4 regions of the Paenibacillus sp. GCM10028914 genome follow, and region 3 is predicted to be linked to each of the others. Evidence: predicted binding sites of a transcription regulator. Region 3 holds the regulator's gene; each other region holds the start of a gene.
The links. The regulator Rex, encoded in region 3, represses fermentation and respiration genes when NADH is low (regulators of the CRP and FNR family bind a similar motif). The targets are predictions, from matches to a motif close to TTGTGAAATATTTCACAA.
Positions count from the first base shown of each region.

Region 1: ACFQV5_RS16600 (FAD:protein FMN transferase) is a predicted target of Rex. The motif match lies at 1,166-1,183, and genes of this name have one in related genera.
Region 2: qoxA (cytochrome aa3 quinol oxidase subunit II) is a predicted target of Rex. The motif match lies at 1,419-1,436, and genes of this name have one in related genera.
Region 4: ACFQV5_RS12755 (anaerobic sulfatase maturase) is a predicted target of Rex. The motif match lies at 1,310-1,327, and genes of this name have one in related genera.

Region 1 covers NZ_JBHTFO010000016.1:212,839-216,044, reverse strand. Annotated here, with positions in the region: gene ACFQV5_RS16615 (ATP-binding cassette domain-containing protein) at 1-92, opposite strand, end outside; gene ACFQV5_RS16610 (Gx transporter family protein) at 138-692, opposite strand; gene ACFQV5_RS16605 (NusG domain II-containing protein) at 667-1,065, opposite strand; gene ACFQV5_RS16600 (FAD:protein FMN transferase) at 1,303-2,385, shown strand; gene ACFQV5_RS16595 (HD domain-containing phosphohydrolase) at 2,454-3,206, opposite strand, start outside.
Region 2 covers NZ_JBHTFO010000015.1:414,434-417,639, reverse strand. Annotated here, with positions in the region: gene ACFQV5_RS15355 (metal ABC transporter solute-binding protein, Zn/Mn family) at 1-606, opposite strand, end outside; gene ACFQV5_RS15350 (hypothetical protein) at 871-1,161, opposite strand; gene qoxA (cytochrome aa3 quinol oxidase subunit II) at 1,659-2,645, shown strand; gene qoxB (cytochrome aa3 quinol oxidase subunit I) at 2,680-3,206, shown strand, end outside.
Region 3 covers NZ_JBHTFO010000018.1:802,536-805,741, forward strand. Annotated here, with positions in the region: gene dinG (ATP-dependent DNA helicase DinG) at 1-1,084, shown strand, start outside; gene ACFQV5_RS24400 (redox-sensing transcriptional repressor Rex) at 1,131-1,784, shown strand; gene ACFQV5_RS24405 (amidohydrolase) at 1,771-3,072, shown strand; gene ACFQV5_RS24410 (cell wall elongation regulator TseB-like domain-containing protein) at 3,101-3,206, shown strand, end outside.
Region 4 covers NZ_JBHTFO010000014.1:2,889-6,094, forward strand. Annotated here, with positions in the region: gene ACFQV5_RS12750 (aminopeptidase) at 1-1,181, opposite strand, end outside; gene ACFQV5_RS12755 (anaerobic sulfatase maturase) at 1,486-2,733, shown strand; gene ACFQV5_RS12760 (hypothetical protein) at 2,825-2,998, opposite strand; gene ACFQV5_RS12765 (DNA-3-methyladenine glycosylase 2) at 3,112-3,206, opposite strand, start outside.

The DNA of each region.
Region 1 (3,206 bases), on a different contig from region 3:
AGAGCAAGCACGGGTGAAGCCTGAGGCTCCCCTGGACTCCCACACACTTCAACTTCAATATGGTCTCGGTTACTGAGTTCCGGTTTCTCCATAACAAACTCCCCTCGTCCTCGCAATGCCCCCCATATTCATCCTGTTTAATCTGTAAATCCTGCAAACAAAGACAACTTGGAAAGGGACGGTACTAAATATCTCACTGAGATACCGATCAAAATACCTGTAATAATACCGGTTAACAGAAGTGCCGGTAAGTAATAGAATATGGAAGAAGTCTTAAAAATAATCGAAGCTGCCGTCAATTGACCAATATTATGTGCCACACCACCGGCAATACTTACTCCAATCAGACTCAATCTTTTCCCACTAATCTTAAGCAGTCCATACATCACGATGAAACTGAACACTGCCCCAAAAAGACTGAATAAAAAACTGGAGAAGGTCCCGAAGATCATCGCTGTCAGCACCGTCTTTAGAACGATTAACGTGAGTGCGTCTCTACCACGCAAGAAATACAAACAAGTCAGAACCATAATATTAGCAAGCCCCAGCTTAGCGCCTGGTACCGACATGTTCACAGGTATCAAGGATTCGACAATGCTGAGTACGACAGCTACAGCTGCGAAAATAGCAATAATGACCGTCTTTTTCAACAACAGTGCTGAATCACTAGTTGACAATGACGTCTGCTTCATCCTGATCCACTCCTCCCGAGGTATCTTCAACCTCAACTAGTACTTTATGAGGCAAACAAACAATACTTTGCTTTGCATTATCCACGAATCCAAAGGACAAGCACACTTTATCCGGGCAGTCTGCCTCGATCATCTCGATACCGTAGTTATATACCTTAAGAATATTTGTACCATGATCTGTCTTCACCTCGATGATCTGTTCTTCTTCGGTTAATTCCACCGTTTTGAACAGTTTACCATCCACGGTTATTGTTGCTGTTAAAGGATTGTTGTGATTTTTTTCACTATCATTGCCACCTAGCCATCTCGGAACAAGAAATATAAGCGCTGCTACCAGCAGAACTGAAATCAGTACCAAGTCACCGCGTTTCATAGGCATCTTCCTTATTTTTTGATTATATAAATCTTAGACGTCCTCATTATAACCACTCATCAGCAAACCTTCAATGTAGGATACACCCATTTTCACATGTTTGAGAAAGTTTTCACAAAATCATCACTAAATCCAAAATTTTATTAAAAATTTAAATAAATTATGAGAAGTCTCACATCTCCTCTTCCATACCTTTGCTATAATCCAGTCGAAACCAGGTGGAAAAGAGGAATTGATGTGAAAAAAAATAAGTTCTCACCGTTGCTTGTGCTTCTGTCCGCCCTGCTTATTATCGGAGGATGTAGTAAAGATACAACGAACTCTAACCCTAACTCATCGGAATCGGGTCAGCAGACAGAGATTACAAACCCAATAAAAAAGTCTTACTATATATTTGATACCATCGTTCAGGTAAAGGTATATGACAGCCGGATTACAGACCAACACTTTAACGAAATTGAAGAACTACTTCAGACAATTGACGCTGAAATGAGCCGTACGAATAGTAAAAGTGAACTGCATAAAGTCAATGACAATGCCGGAATCAAACCTGTTCAAGTGTCTGAACAGACATTTAATGTCATTCAAAAAGCTTACGATTACTCAAAGCTGACCGAAGGACGCTTCAATCTTGCTATCGGTCCTCTTGTCTCCTTGTGGAATATCGGAAATGAAGATGCACATGTGCCGGATCAATCCGAGATCACTAAGCTCATTCCGCTCAGTCAATACGACCAAATTGAATTAAACCCAGACACACGCGAAGTATATTTGAAACAAAAAGGGATGATTATCGACCTCGGCGGCATCGCGAAAGGTTATTCTGCAGATGTCATCGCCAAATATTTGACCGATAATGGCTTTAATAGTGCCATCATTGATCTGGGTGGTAATGTGCTTGCACTTGGACAAAAGCCAGGTGGACGGAGTTGGACGATCGGTATTCAGGACCCCGATCTTTCTCGTGGGAACCCGATCGGTAATTTAAAGGTTGAGAATAAGACCATCGTAACCTCAGGTATATATGAAAGATTTTTCGAACAAGACGGGAAGTATTACCACCACATTTTAGATTCGGAGACCGGTTATCCTGTTGATAACAATCTGAGTAGTGTTACTATCCTTACTGAAAAATCTATCGATGCAGATGCATTATCCACCTCGCTTTTCTCAATGGGACTTGAGAAAGGGCTTGAATTTGCAGAACAGTTAGATCATATAGAAGCATTGTTTATTACGAAGGACAAAAAAGTATACATCACCTCAGGCATGGACGAGGTGCTGGAAATGACCAATGACAGCTATACACTAATGAAGTAATTAAAAAGCAGGCCACCTCTTCTGTCGAAGTAGTGTCCTGCTTTTTCATATATTGAACTGTAAGCTATCTAAGCCGTTTCCTTATCCGATCTCATGTATTTCACAAAAATAGCGGCAAATTCCGGGTCCCACTGTGTTCCTCTTCCCTCTTCCAAGATATCCAGCGCCTCTGTAGATCTCATACCGTTACGATAAGGGCGGTCGGAAGTCATTGCATCATACGCATCCGCAACCGCAATAATCCGTCCGTAAAGTGGGATTTCGCTTCCCTTTAAACCATCTGGATAACCTCGTCCATCATAGCGCTCATGATGTGATCGCACCCCTTCCAGATAAGGCGCCATGGCATCAGCTGGTTCGATCTGACGTAAGATATTCTCCCCTTGCTCTGGATGGGATTTCACTTGGGAAAATTCTTCTTCTGTTAATCTTCCTTCTTTCAACAAGATATTGTCCCGCACCCCGATTTTTCCGATATCATGAAGCAGTGCTGTCTTATGCAACAGGTCGATTTCGTCCTCATTAAGGCCAGCTAATCTCCCAAGAACTACAGAATATTCGGCAACACGTAAGGAGTGCCCTGCTGTATAGGGATCTCGTGCATCTAGAGCAGCAGCTAGAGCAGCAAAATAGCTGTCAAGCAGCTTCCGGTTACGCTCTTCTCTCACTTGAAGTCCACGAACCATCATATTAAATCCAGCAACCAGCGTTGAGAATTCGTCGGAATACAGATTTGAAGTCTGAATCAGATTCCCTTCTTTAACCTCATTCATGGCCCGGTACAACTGACGGATTGGACGATGTACATCCTGTGTCAGTAG
Region 2 (3,206 bases), on a different contig from region 3:
TCGCTTTTCTTTCTCAATTTGAGCAAGCTTTTCTTTCGATTCTTTACTTAATGCATCAAGCTCTTCAAAGTACTTTACCTTGTTTGCCTCGAAATATTCTGCATTGTCCGGAGAGAAATTCTTCAGTTCATCTACTGCCGAATTCAGAGCCTGCTTCCATAAATCGATGTCAAACCAGATGTGAGGATCGACGGCATCGGCATCATCTCTAAGCAACTGATCCTTCGGTACAACTTCGCCAATTGCAAGCACAGGCTTTCGCTTACCAATTTCCTCAAATATTTCGATCATATTCCCCTCAAGATGCAGACCACTATAAAATACGATGTCACTGTCATCGAGCTTCTTGATATCCCCTTGAGTTGCGTTATACAAGTGCGGATCTACACCTGGGCCCATTAGGCTTTGTACATTCACCTTATCTCCACCAATGACGGATAGCGGTTCGGCGATTTGTCCAATTGTTGTCACGATACTAATCTGACCTTCCGATAGTGCACCATCAGACTTATTTTCTTTCGTAGCACAACCCGTAAGTATAAGTGATAACCCCAGAACCATTACAATCGTAACCTTGATTGTCCTCTTGTACATCTGTTTAGTCATTATTCCATTCACCTTCTTTTCCTCCTCCTACAGTATGGTAAGAACCAATAATTGTTCCTTCGTAAAAGAAATGTGGACAACATCAAATATGTTTCCTCAATGCAAAACTCTCTGGGTATAAAATAATTTCAAAATTGATATTTGTCAAGAACTTATTTGAATATGAGCAAGAAAAAAAGAAGTCTATTCCCACAGTACTACCGCTGTAGGAATAGACTTCTTTACATTAAAAAAAGTAATACGGCCTAACTCCATCAGTATGATCTATACGATATCATCTAATGTAGTAATTAGAATTCCGCCAAAAGCAGGACCATCTTCTGATGAAGAAAGTGAAACACTCAACAGCTGATCTACGGATAAGCTTCGGCTATTGAAGCCAGAAATCGTATACGTGGAGGTATCAGCATTAGCACGTGTAACTACAAGATCAACCGGATTTGGTGAGAGATTCAGTACGTTAATGGTCGCATTTTTACCACTCGACAAATCCTCATAGTAGGTCTTACTCTCCGAAACTGGTAAATTGAACATTTGAGGTAATATAGAAGTCATTCTTCTAACCTCCTCTCGATTTGAGATATTACATACTATTCTTCAAATCTAGTTATGCAACGGTAAATGTCATTGATTAATATCAATTTATATATTTAGGTAATTGTATACGCTTCATAATTATTGTAGAGAAAAAATATAGCAATCACGCTACCTTACGCCTCCATTCCCTTTAATTACACAAATTGAAAAAAATGTTGCTATGAAAGGAATTTGAAGCTTTTATAGCCAAAAATTTGTGACAAATATACGAACTATCGTGAATATTTGAACAAAGTTTGAACTCGCTGTAAACCGCGGTAATACTGTGATTTCTCTCACAGACCCCTTCGTTTGTAACAATTTGAACACAGAATGTTACATACTTCGTCATGATTAAACCATTATATGGTTATTTTACAAAGAAATGCTTTTTGCAAACCGATGCTTAACTTCTTAATATAGGTAAAGGAAACAAACAACGCCAGAAGATAGAGTAAGAAAGAAAGGGGTACACCATGAAAAAACGAGGGCCGTTATTTGCATTGTTCTTGAGCTTCACCTTGCTCTTATCGGGATGCAGCTCAATTACAGTATTGGATCCAAAGGGACCTGCTGCAAGAACCCTATCCGAGACCATCATATTTTCTATATTAATGATGCTCGGAGTCTTGGCGGTAGTATACGCCTTGTACATCTTTATCCTGGTTAAATACCGGGCTAAGAAGTCTAATGAAGGATACGTGCCTCCTCATGAAGAGGGCAGTAAGTGGCTGGAGATAACTTGGATCACAATTCCTATTATTATTGTAGCTATTCTGTCCGTAGTCACTGTGAAGACTACAAGTGCTGTTGAGAAAGTTCCTGAGGGGTATGAGAATCAGGAACCACTAGTGATCTATGCATCTTCATCGAACTGGAAATGGCATTTTAGTTATCCAGAAGAAGGTATTGAAACAGTTAACTATGTGAACATTCCAACACATCGTCCAGTCGAGTTCCGTATTTATTCTTTCGGACCGATCACCAGCTTGTGGATTCCTCAACTGGCAGGTCAAAAATATGGTATGAGCGACATGGTTAATAAACTGAACGTGGTTGCTGATGTTGCTGGATCGTACGTAGGTAAGAACTCCAACTTTAGCGGTGAAGGATTCGCTCACATGGAATTCGAAACATTGGCTATGTCCCCTGCTGAGTATGACGAGTGGGTGAATGATGTGAAGACAACCGCACCTGAATTAACGGAAGCAGATTTCAAGAAGCTGCTGAACACGAAATTCGTAGGCCGTATGTCCTTCTCGAATAACCACCTAACTTTCAGTCCTCCACCAGAAGAACATGGACACCACGGAACTTCTGATCACCAGGAAAACAAGACTGAACATCCAGATCCGGCAACAGAGGACGAAGCTGAGTTTGACAGTGAAACCAATGTTGATCCAACTGAACCGATTCCGGATTTCCCGGCTGATGAAGAATCAACAAATCATGAAGGACATTAATGTCTTCAGACATCCAGAAAGGAGTTAAGCCCTTATGAAATGGGACGAATTTTTCGTTACCGGCGAACCGATGATCTACGGAGCCATGGCTAGTATTGTACTCGCAACGCTCGCAATTATCGTAGGTTTGACCTACTTTAAAAAATGGGGATATTTGTGGCGGGAATGGCTGACCACGGTGGATCATAAGAAAATAGGTGTTATGTATATCATAGCAGCCTTGCTTATGCTATTCCGTGGTGGTGTTGACGCACTCTTGATGCGTGCCCAAACGGCAGCACCGGAACTAAAATTCCTAGACGCACAACATTATAATGAAATTTTTACAACACACGGCTTAATTATGATTCTCTTTATGGCAATGCCATTTGTATTTGGTCTGATGAACGTCATCATTCCACTCCAGATCGGTGCGCGCGACGTAGCTTTCCCACGTCTAAACGCAATCAGCTTCTGGTTGTTCTTCTTCGGGGCAATGCTCTTAAACCTCTCCTTTGTTATCGGAGGATCACCTGATGCCGGCTGGACTGCATATTTCCCTCTGGCAAGTAATGAATTTAG
Region 3 (3,206 bases):
AATCTTAGGTGATGTCGTTCGTAAGGGAGATACGCTCACATCAGAGATACGAGAAGAATTGGATGACTATAGTGCTGATAGCTTAATAACCGATATCAATGGACTTTTCAAGGATCTTGCCTCACATCGAGAGAATTTGAAGTTTTTTATGACTTTAAACGATGAGGGTATTGTTTACTGGATGGAGGCTAACGGGAATTTTCGAAGTAAGTCTCTTCAGATGTATGCGGTGCCTGTCGATGTAAGTGGACAACTGAAGGAATTGTTTTTCGATAAAAAACAAAGTGTGATTCTGACATCTGCAACACTTTCTGTTGATAAATCATTCCAGTACATGATCGATAATTTAGGGCTACAGGAAGCTTCAGACCTGGGACGTCTTAACACGGTCCAACTGCCTTCGCCTTTTAACTACAGAGAGCAGGCACTGTTGTTAATTCCAAGAGATTTCCCGAGTGTCAAGGGCACAGTGGGAGATCCGCTTTTCGTAAATACACTTGTTCAGTCCCTTAAAGATGCCGCAATGGCAACTAAGGGAAGAATGCTGGTGTTATTTACTTCATATCGGATGCTTCGACAGGTCTATGAACCATTGAAAGAAGCATTATCATCAAGTGACATTGCGGTTCTTGGACAAGGGATGGACGGAACGAGCAGAACCAAACTGATTCGCAGATTTCAGGACAGCAGCGCGTCGGTTCTTCTGGGTACCAGCTCATTCTGGGAAGGGGTAGATATCCCAGGTGAAGCTTTGACGTGTCTTGCAATCGTTCGTTTGCCGTTTCAACCGCCTAATCATCCATTAGTGGAAGCGAAGAGTGAGCTGCTCCAGCAACAGAAGAAAAATCCATTCATGAAGCTTTCAGTGCCACAGGCTGTTATTCGTTTTAAACAAGGATTTGGGCGACTTGTACGGACTGCACAAGACAAAGGGATTGTCATCGTATATGATACCCGTGTAATTGAATCCTATTATGGAAAACATTTTTTGTACTCACTTCCAGGGCCTAAAATGGAACATATGCCAACGGAGCAAATGGTACCTCGTATTACGGAATGGCTTCATGGAGAAGGAACAGTATAATAACAAGTCGAATTATAATTTGACATTATCATTAGGGGGAGCATGCATGAAATCGGATAAAATATCAGAGGCCGTTGTTCGCAGACTGCCCGTTTACTTGCGCTATTTGAATGAGCTTCATATTCGTGAGGTAGCAACTGTGTCCTCACAAGAGTTAGGGCAAAAACTTGATCTAAACCCAGCACAAATTCGTAAGGATCTGGCCTATTTTGGAGATTTCGGTAGAAAGGGTATTGGATACGATGTCAGTTACCTAATCGAAAAAATCCGTCATATTTTAAAGCTGGATCAACAAATTAACGTAGTGCTTGTGGGTGCAGGTAATCTTGGACAAGCCTTGTCTAACTACAATGCTTTTCTGAAAGATAATATGAAAATTGTAGCTATTTTTGATGCATACAGTCCAAAAGTGGGCACCAAGATTAATAATATTGTTGTACAGCCAATGGAAGAACTGACGGCAACAATTAAAGAATATAACATACGAATCGGTATCATCACCGTTCCAGATGTGGAAGCGCAGGCTGTTGCCGATAATCTTATTTCGGCAGGTATTGAAGCGATTCTTAATTTCGCTCCAATCATTTTGAAAGCACCGCCTCATATCCGAATCCATACGGCTGACTTCACAACTGATCTGCAAAGTCTGGCCTATTACTTGGTTAATGGAAAGGAAGATACCGAACATGAAGAAGCATAAATGGATGATTACAAACGGTACCTTTGCCGTGCTACGGGAAGGAAAGTCTGTTCTCCGTGGTTATATGGTAGTTGAGGACGACCTAATTACCTATATCGGTGAAGAAAAGCCTGTAGTCGAGGAAGATATAGAAGTTATTGACGGTACACATCTCTTCTTCATGCCAGGGTTAATTAATACGCATGGTCATACAGCTATGTCGCTTCTTCGCGGACATGGAGATGACCTTGCTCTTCAAGTATGGCTTCAGGAGAAGATGTGGCCAATGGAAGCAAAGTTCACAGCGAATGATGTATACTGGGGAACGTCGCTTTCCGTAATTGAAATGCTTAAGGGAGGAACAACGACCTTCCTTGATATGTATGATCATATGGATCAGGTCGCTGCTGTAACGGAACAATCGGGTATGCGCGGGGTACTTACACGCGGCGTAATCGGTTTGTGTGCTCCTGATGTCCAGAAGCACAAGCTCGATGAGGCTATTGCCTTCGCAAAGGATTGGCATGGCGCAGCAAATGGTCGTATTACGACCATGATATCGCCGCATGCACCTTACACATGTCCTCCTGATTACATTGAAAAGTTCGTCCAGGCTGCTCATGATCTGGACTTACCCTTGCACACTCACATGTCGGAAACGACTACAGAAGTAGAGCAGAATGTTCAGGAATATGGATTAAGACCTGTAGCTCACTTGCAGAAGCTAGGATTTTTCTCCAGACCGGCACTTGTAGCTCACGGGGTTCATTTAACGGATGAGGAGATTGAGATTTTGGCGGCTCATCAGGTTGCGGTATCTCATAATCCGGGAAGTAACTTGAAGCTGGCAAGTGGTGTAGCAAGAGTACCAGAATTGCTTAAGGCTGGAGTAACCGTTTCTTTAGGTACTGATGGTCCTGCAAGCAACAACAACTTAGATATGTTTGAAGAAATGCGATTAGCTGCGCTCATTCATAAAGGTGTTACTGGTGATCCCACGGCAATTCCGGCTTCGGAAGCGTTGCGTATGGGTACTGAGTATGGTGCGAAGTCACTCTTCTTAGAAGGACTTGGAACTCTGGCTCCTGGAATGAAGGCGGATTTTATCGCGTTGAATACAGATCAAGCGCATTTCTTGCCACATACAGATTTCATCTCACACGCTGTTTATTCCGCAAGTGCAAAAGATGTTGAGCATGTTTGGGTAGATGGTAAACAGATCGTCAAGAATGGAAATTGCTTAACTTTAGATGAAGAGAAGATTCGCCGTGAAGCTCAAAGTGCATTCGAACGGTTGTTGACCCTCTAGAAAATAACAAGGGAGCGAGGGAACGCAGGTGAAGAAAAAGACAAAGCGGATACTCCTCGGCGTTTCCGGATTTTTGCTCATATTGTTGGCTTTCCAAATATACTATTCAAATGTTATGTCTGACCCTTGGAACC
Region 4 (3,206 bases), on a different contig from region 3:
AGTACTCCATCAATTTCGAGTTCAGCGGAACCAATCATGAAATCGACGTGAGTCAAACTTACATTAGCACCTTTTGCGACCAGTTCCTCCTTACTGAGTTTGGTCCCACCTTCGATATTTACGGGGTATGCACTGCCAAGAGCGAAATGACAGGAAGCATTCTCATCTACACCAGTATTATAAAAGACACGGTTTAAACGAGAGATGGGGGAGTCATAGGGAACGAGTGCCATTTCACCGAGATAGGATGCACCTTCGTCCGTCTCAAGCAATGAGGTTAGATGCTCGCGTCCAGACTTTGCATCATATTCAACCACCTTACCATCTTTAAAGGTAAAGGTGATTCCTTCAACGAGTCTACCGTTCAAGTTCAGTGGAAGTGTGCTCGTGACCGTTCCGTTTACACCGGTTCGCAGAGGCATTGTGTAGATTTCTTCCGTAGGCATATTTGCTACAAAATAAACGCCGGATTCATTATAATCTCCACCACCCAGCCACAGGTACCCTTCCGGCATTTCCACATGTAAATCGGTGCCTGGTGCACGGTAATGAAAGCTCTTATAGCGTTTCGCGTTCATATATTCTTGTCGTTTTTTAAGCTCATTAATATGCTCCCGCCAAGCAGCTACTGGATCCTCATTGCCTACACGGTTCATCTGAAAAACAGCTTCCCACATCGCATCCATTCGCTTTTCTTCTGGTAAATCGGCAAACACTTTATTCGCCCATGCACGTGTCGGCGCTTTGATTAAAGACCAGCTCACCTGATTATTTCTCACATAAGTTTGATACTTCTCTCTTGCTACGGCAGCAGCCTTAACAGCCGTAGAGACTTTAGATGAATCAATACCCTGGAATAACTCTGGATCTGGCACTTTAATGTGCAGCACAGCGCCGCCGCCTTCAGCCAATTGTTCCATCATGTCAGCCTGCCACTTTGGATAGTAGCCAAAGGAGTCATCTGGAGCTTTCTCATAACGAATTCGTGTAATACGTTCGTCTTCCCATTCAACTTGCACATATTTTGCACCGGCTTCATATGCCTTGGATACGATCAATCGGGTTAGGTCTACGGTTTCCAGGGGTGAGTGTACGATAAGAACTTGTCCTGGTTGAATATTTACACCTACTTTAATGACTAGCTCTGCGTATTTTTCTAGCATGGTTTCAAAAACAGTCATATGTATATTCCTCCATGAAGTGATGTATTTGTTACTTTAAATATCTTACCATGGTTTAATCAATAAACCCCTATCAACGATGAAATTAAGGGAACCTTATACTTTTGATTAGAGGTTTTGTTCAGGGGAAGGGAAAAAGTTCACGAATTAGTATTTTTTATACCGAAAAAGTGTAGTTATTCTCAATGCTTGTGTTGAAAGAACATAGTACGATCTACGGGTAAAATGATTTAAACAGGACGAATATGTACAGAAGAATGAAAAACATCAGAATATACAACAGAGTAGGGGGAGAACAAAACATATGAGTGCTTGTGTTCAGTCATCTGATTCGAAACAAAGCTTTGGTGTTATGTTAAAAACCGTTTCTGAAGATTGCAATTTAGCTTGTGATTATTGCTATTACAGTACATGCGGTGGACAAGTACATCAACCGGTCCGAACGATGGATCCTGATCTTTTAGAAAAGTTCATTAAGCAGTATATGAAGAGATCGAACGGTACGGCCTCTTTTGCCTGGCAGGGTGGAGAACCGCTATTAGCAGGCCTTTCTTTTTTTGAAAGGGTGGTATCTCTTCAGGCCCAGTATGCCCCACCATACACTACAATTAGTAATGGACTACAAACGAACGGCACTCTAATCAATAAAAAATGGGCAGAGTTCTTTCATACCTATCATTTTCTAGTCGGTATCAGCTTAGATGGGCCACAAGTGATCCATGATCAACACCGAGTGACTGGATCGGGCAAAGGCAGTTATGAATTGGTGATGCGCGGTATAGAGCATTTGCGGACTGCAGGCGCGGACTTTAATATCTTATCGGTTATTCATGAGGACAATGTATCAAGACCGGAGGAACTTATTTCTTTCTATCGTGAACAAAAATTTGAGTATATCCAGTTCATCCCTTGCATGGATTTCAGGTCACAGCAATCAGGTCAACCTGGCCGTTTTCGAATCACGCCTGAAGCATATGGGACCTTTCTATGTGAGGCATTCGATCTGTGGTATAACGATGGATATCCTGATTTTTCTATTCGTATTTTTGATAATATGTTAGCTGTGCTTATGAATCAGGAATCGGAACTGTGTGTGCATCGTAAAAGCTGCCCGAAAATGATGATACTTGAGTCCAATGGTGATGCTTATCCATGTGATTTTTTCATAGATGAGGAACATAGACTTGGGAACATAGGAGATACGGAATTAGAATCGCTGCTTACAAATCCTGTGTACGAATCTTTCTTATCGATGAAACCTGATATGAATAAGGAATGCATGACTTGTCAATATTTGAAGTTCTGTCATGGGGGATGTCCTCGTAATCGGAACTGGCTGGATGTAAATGATCGGAGTCAGAAAGACTATTTCTGCGAAAGTTACCGAATGTTTTACGAACATGCATACAATCGCATGAAAGGAATCGCGGATCGTCTTCGAGCTGAGCAGCTGCTGAGATATAGAAAATCAGGCGCTCCATTACCGGGTAGAAATGATGTTTGTATTTGTGGAAGCGGTGACAAATTCAAAAAATGCTGCGGTAAACTATAGCTAATGTTGCAGCTTTTTGTTAGTAGAGTGATGTAAGAAGAAAGACCTCACGCTTTCCGTGACCGGAAATGTTCATGAGGTCTTTACTATGTTATTGCTGTTTCTTTGCAGCCTTTTCAGAGGATGGATTGTTCATAAATACCTCTGCCGCTTCCTCAGCAGAAAATTCTGTGTCGTCTAATCCTTCACCTGGAACAGGCATCTTGTTCAGTTTGGTGTTATACACTTGGGACTTTGTCAGTTCATTCGAATTGGATTTATTCATGTGGACACCTCCTTTAGTAATGACAACATGAATTAGTGTCTCGAATGAACACAAAATTATGCAATCGTGGAAGAAATGAATTTTTAATAATTCAGAACTACACTAGTAAGTCATTAGTAAAGGAATCGCCATAGATAAAATGTGGCATAGGATTCCCAGTTCCTCCAACCCGCTGAAATCACTCGCAGTTCATCTTTTGTCGGCTTAG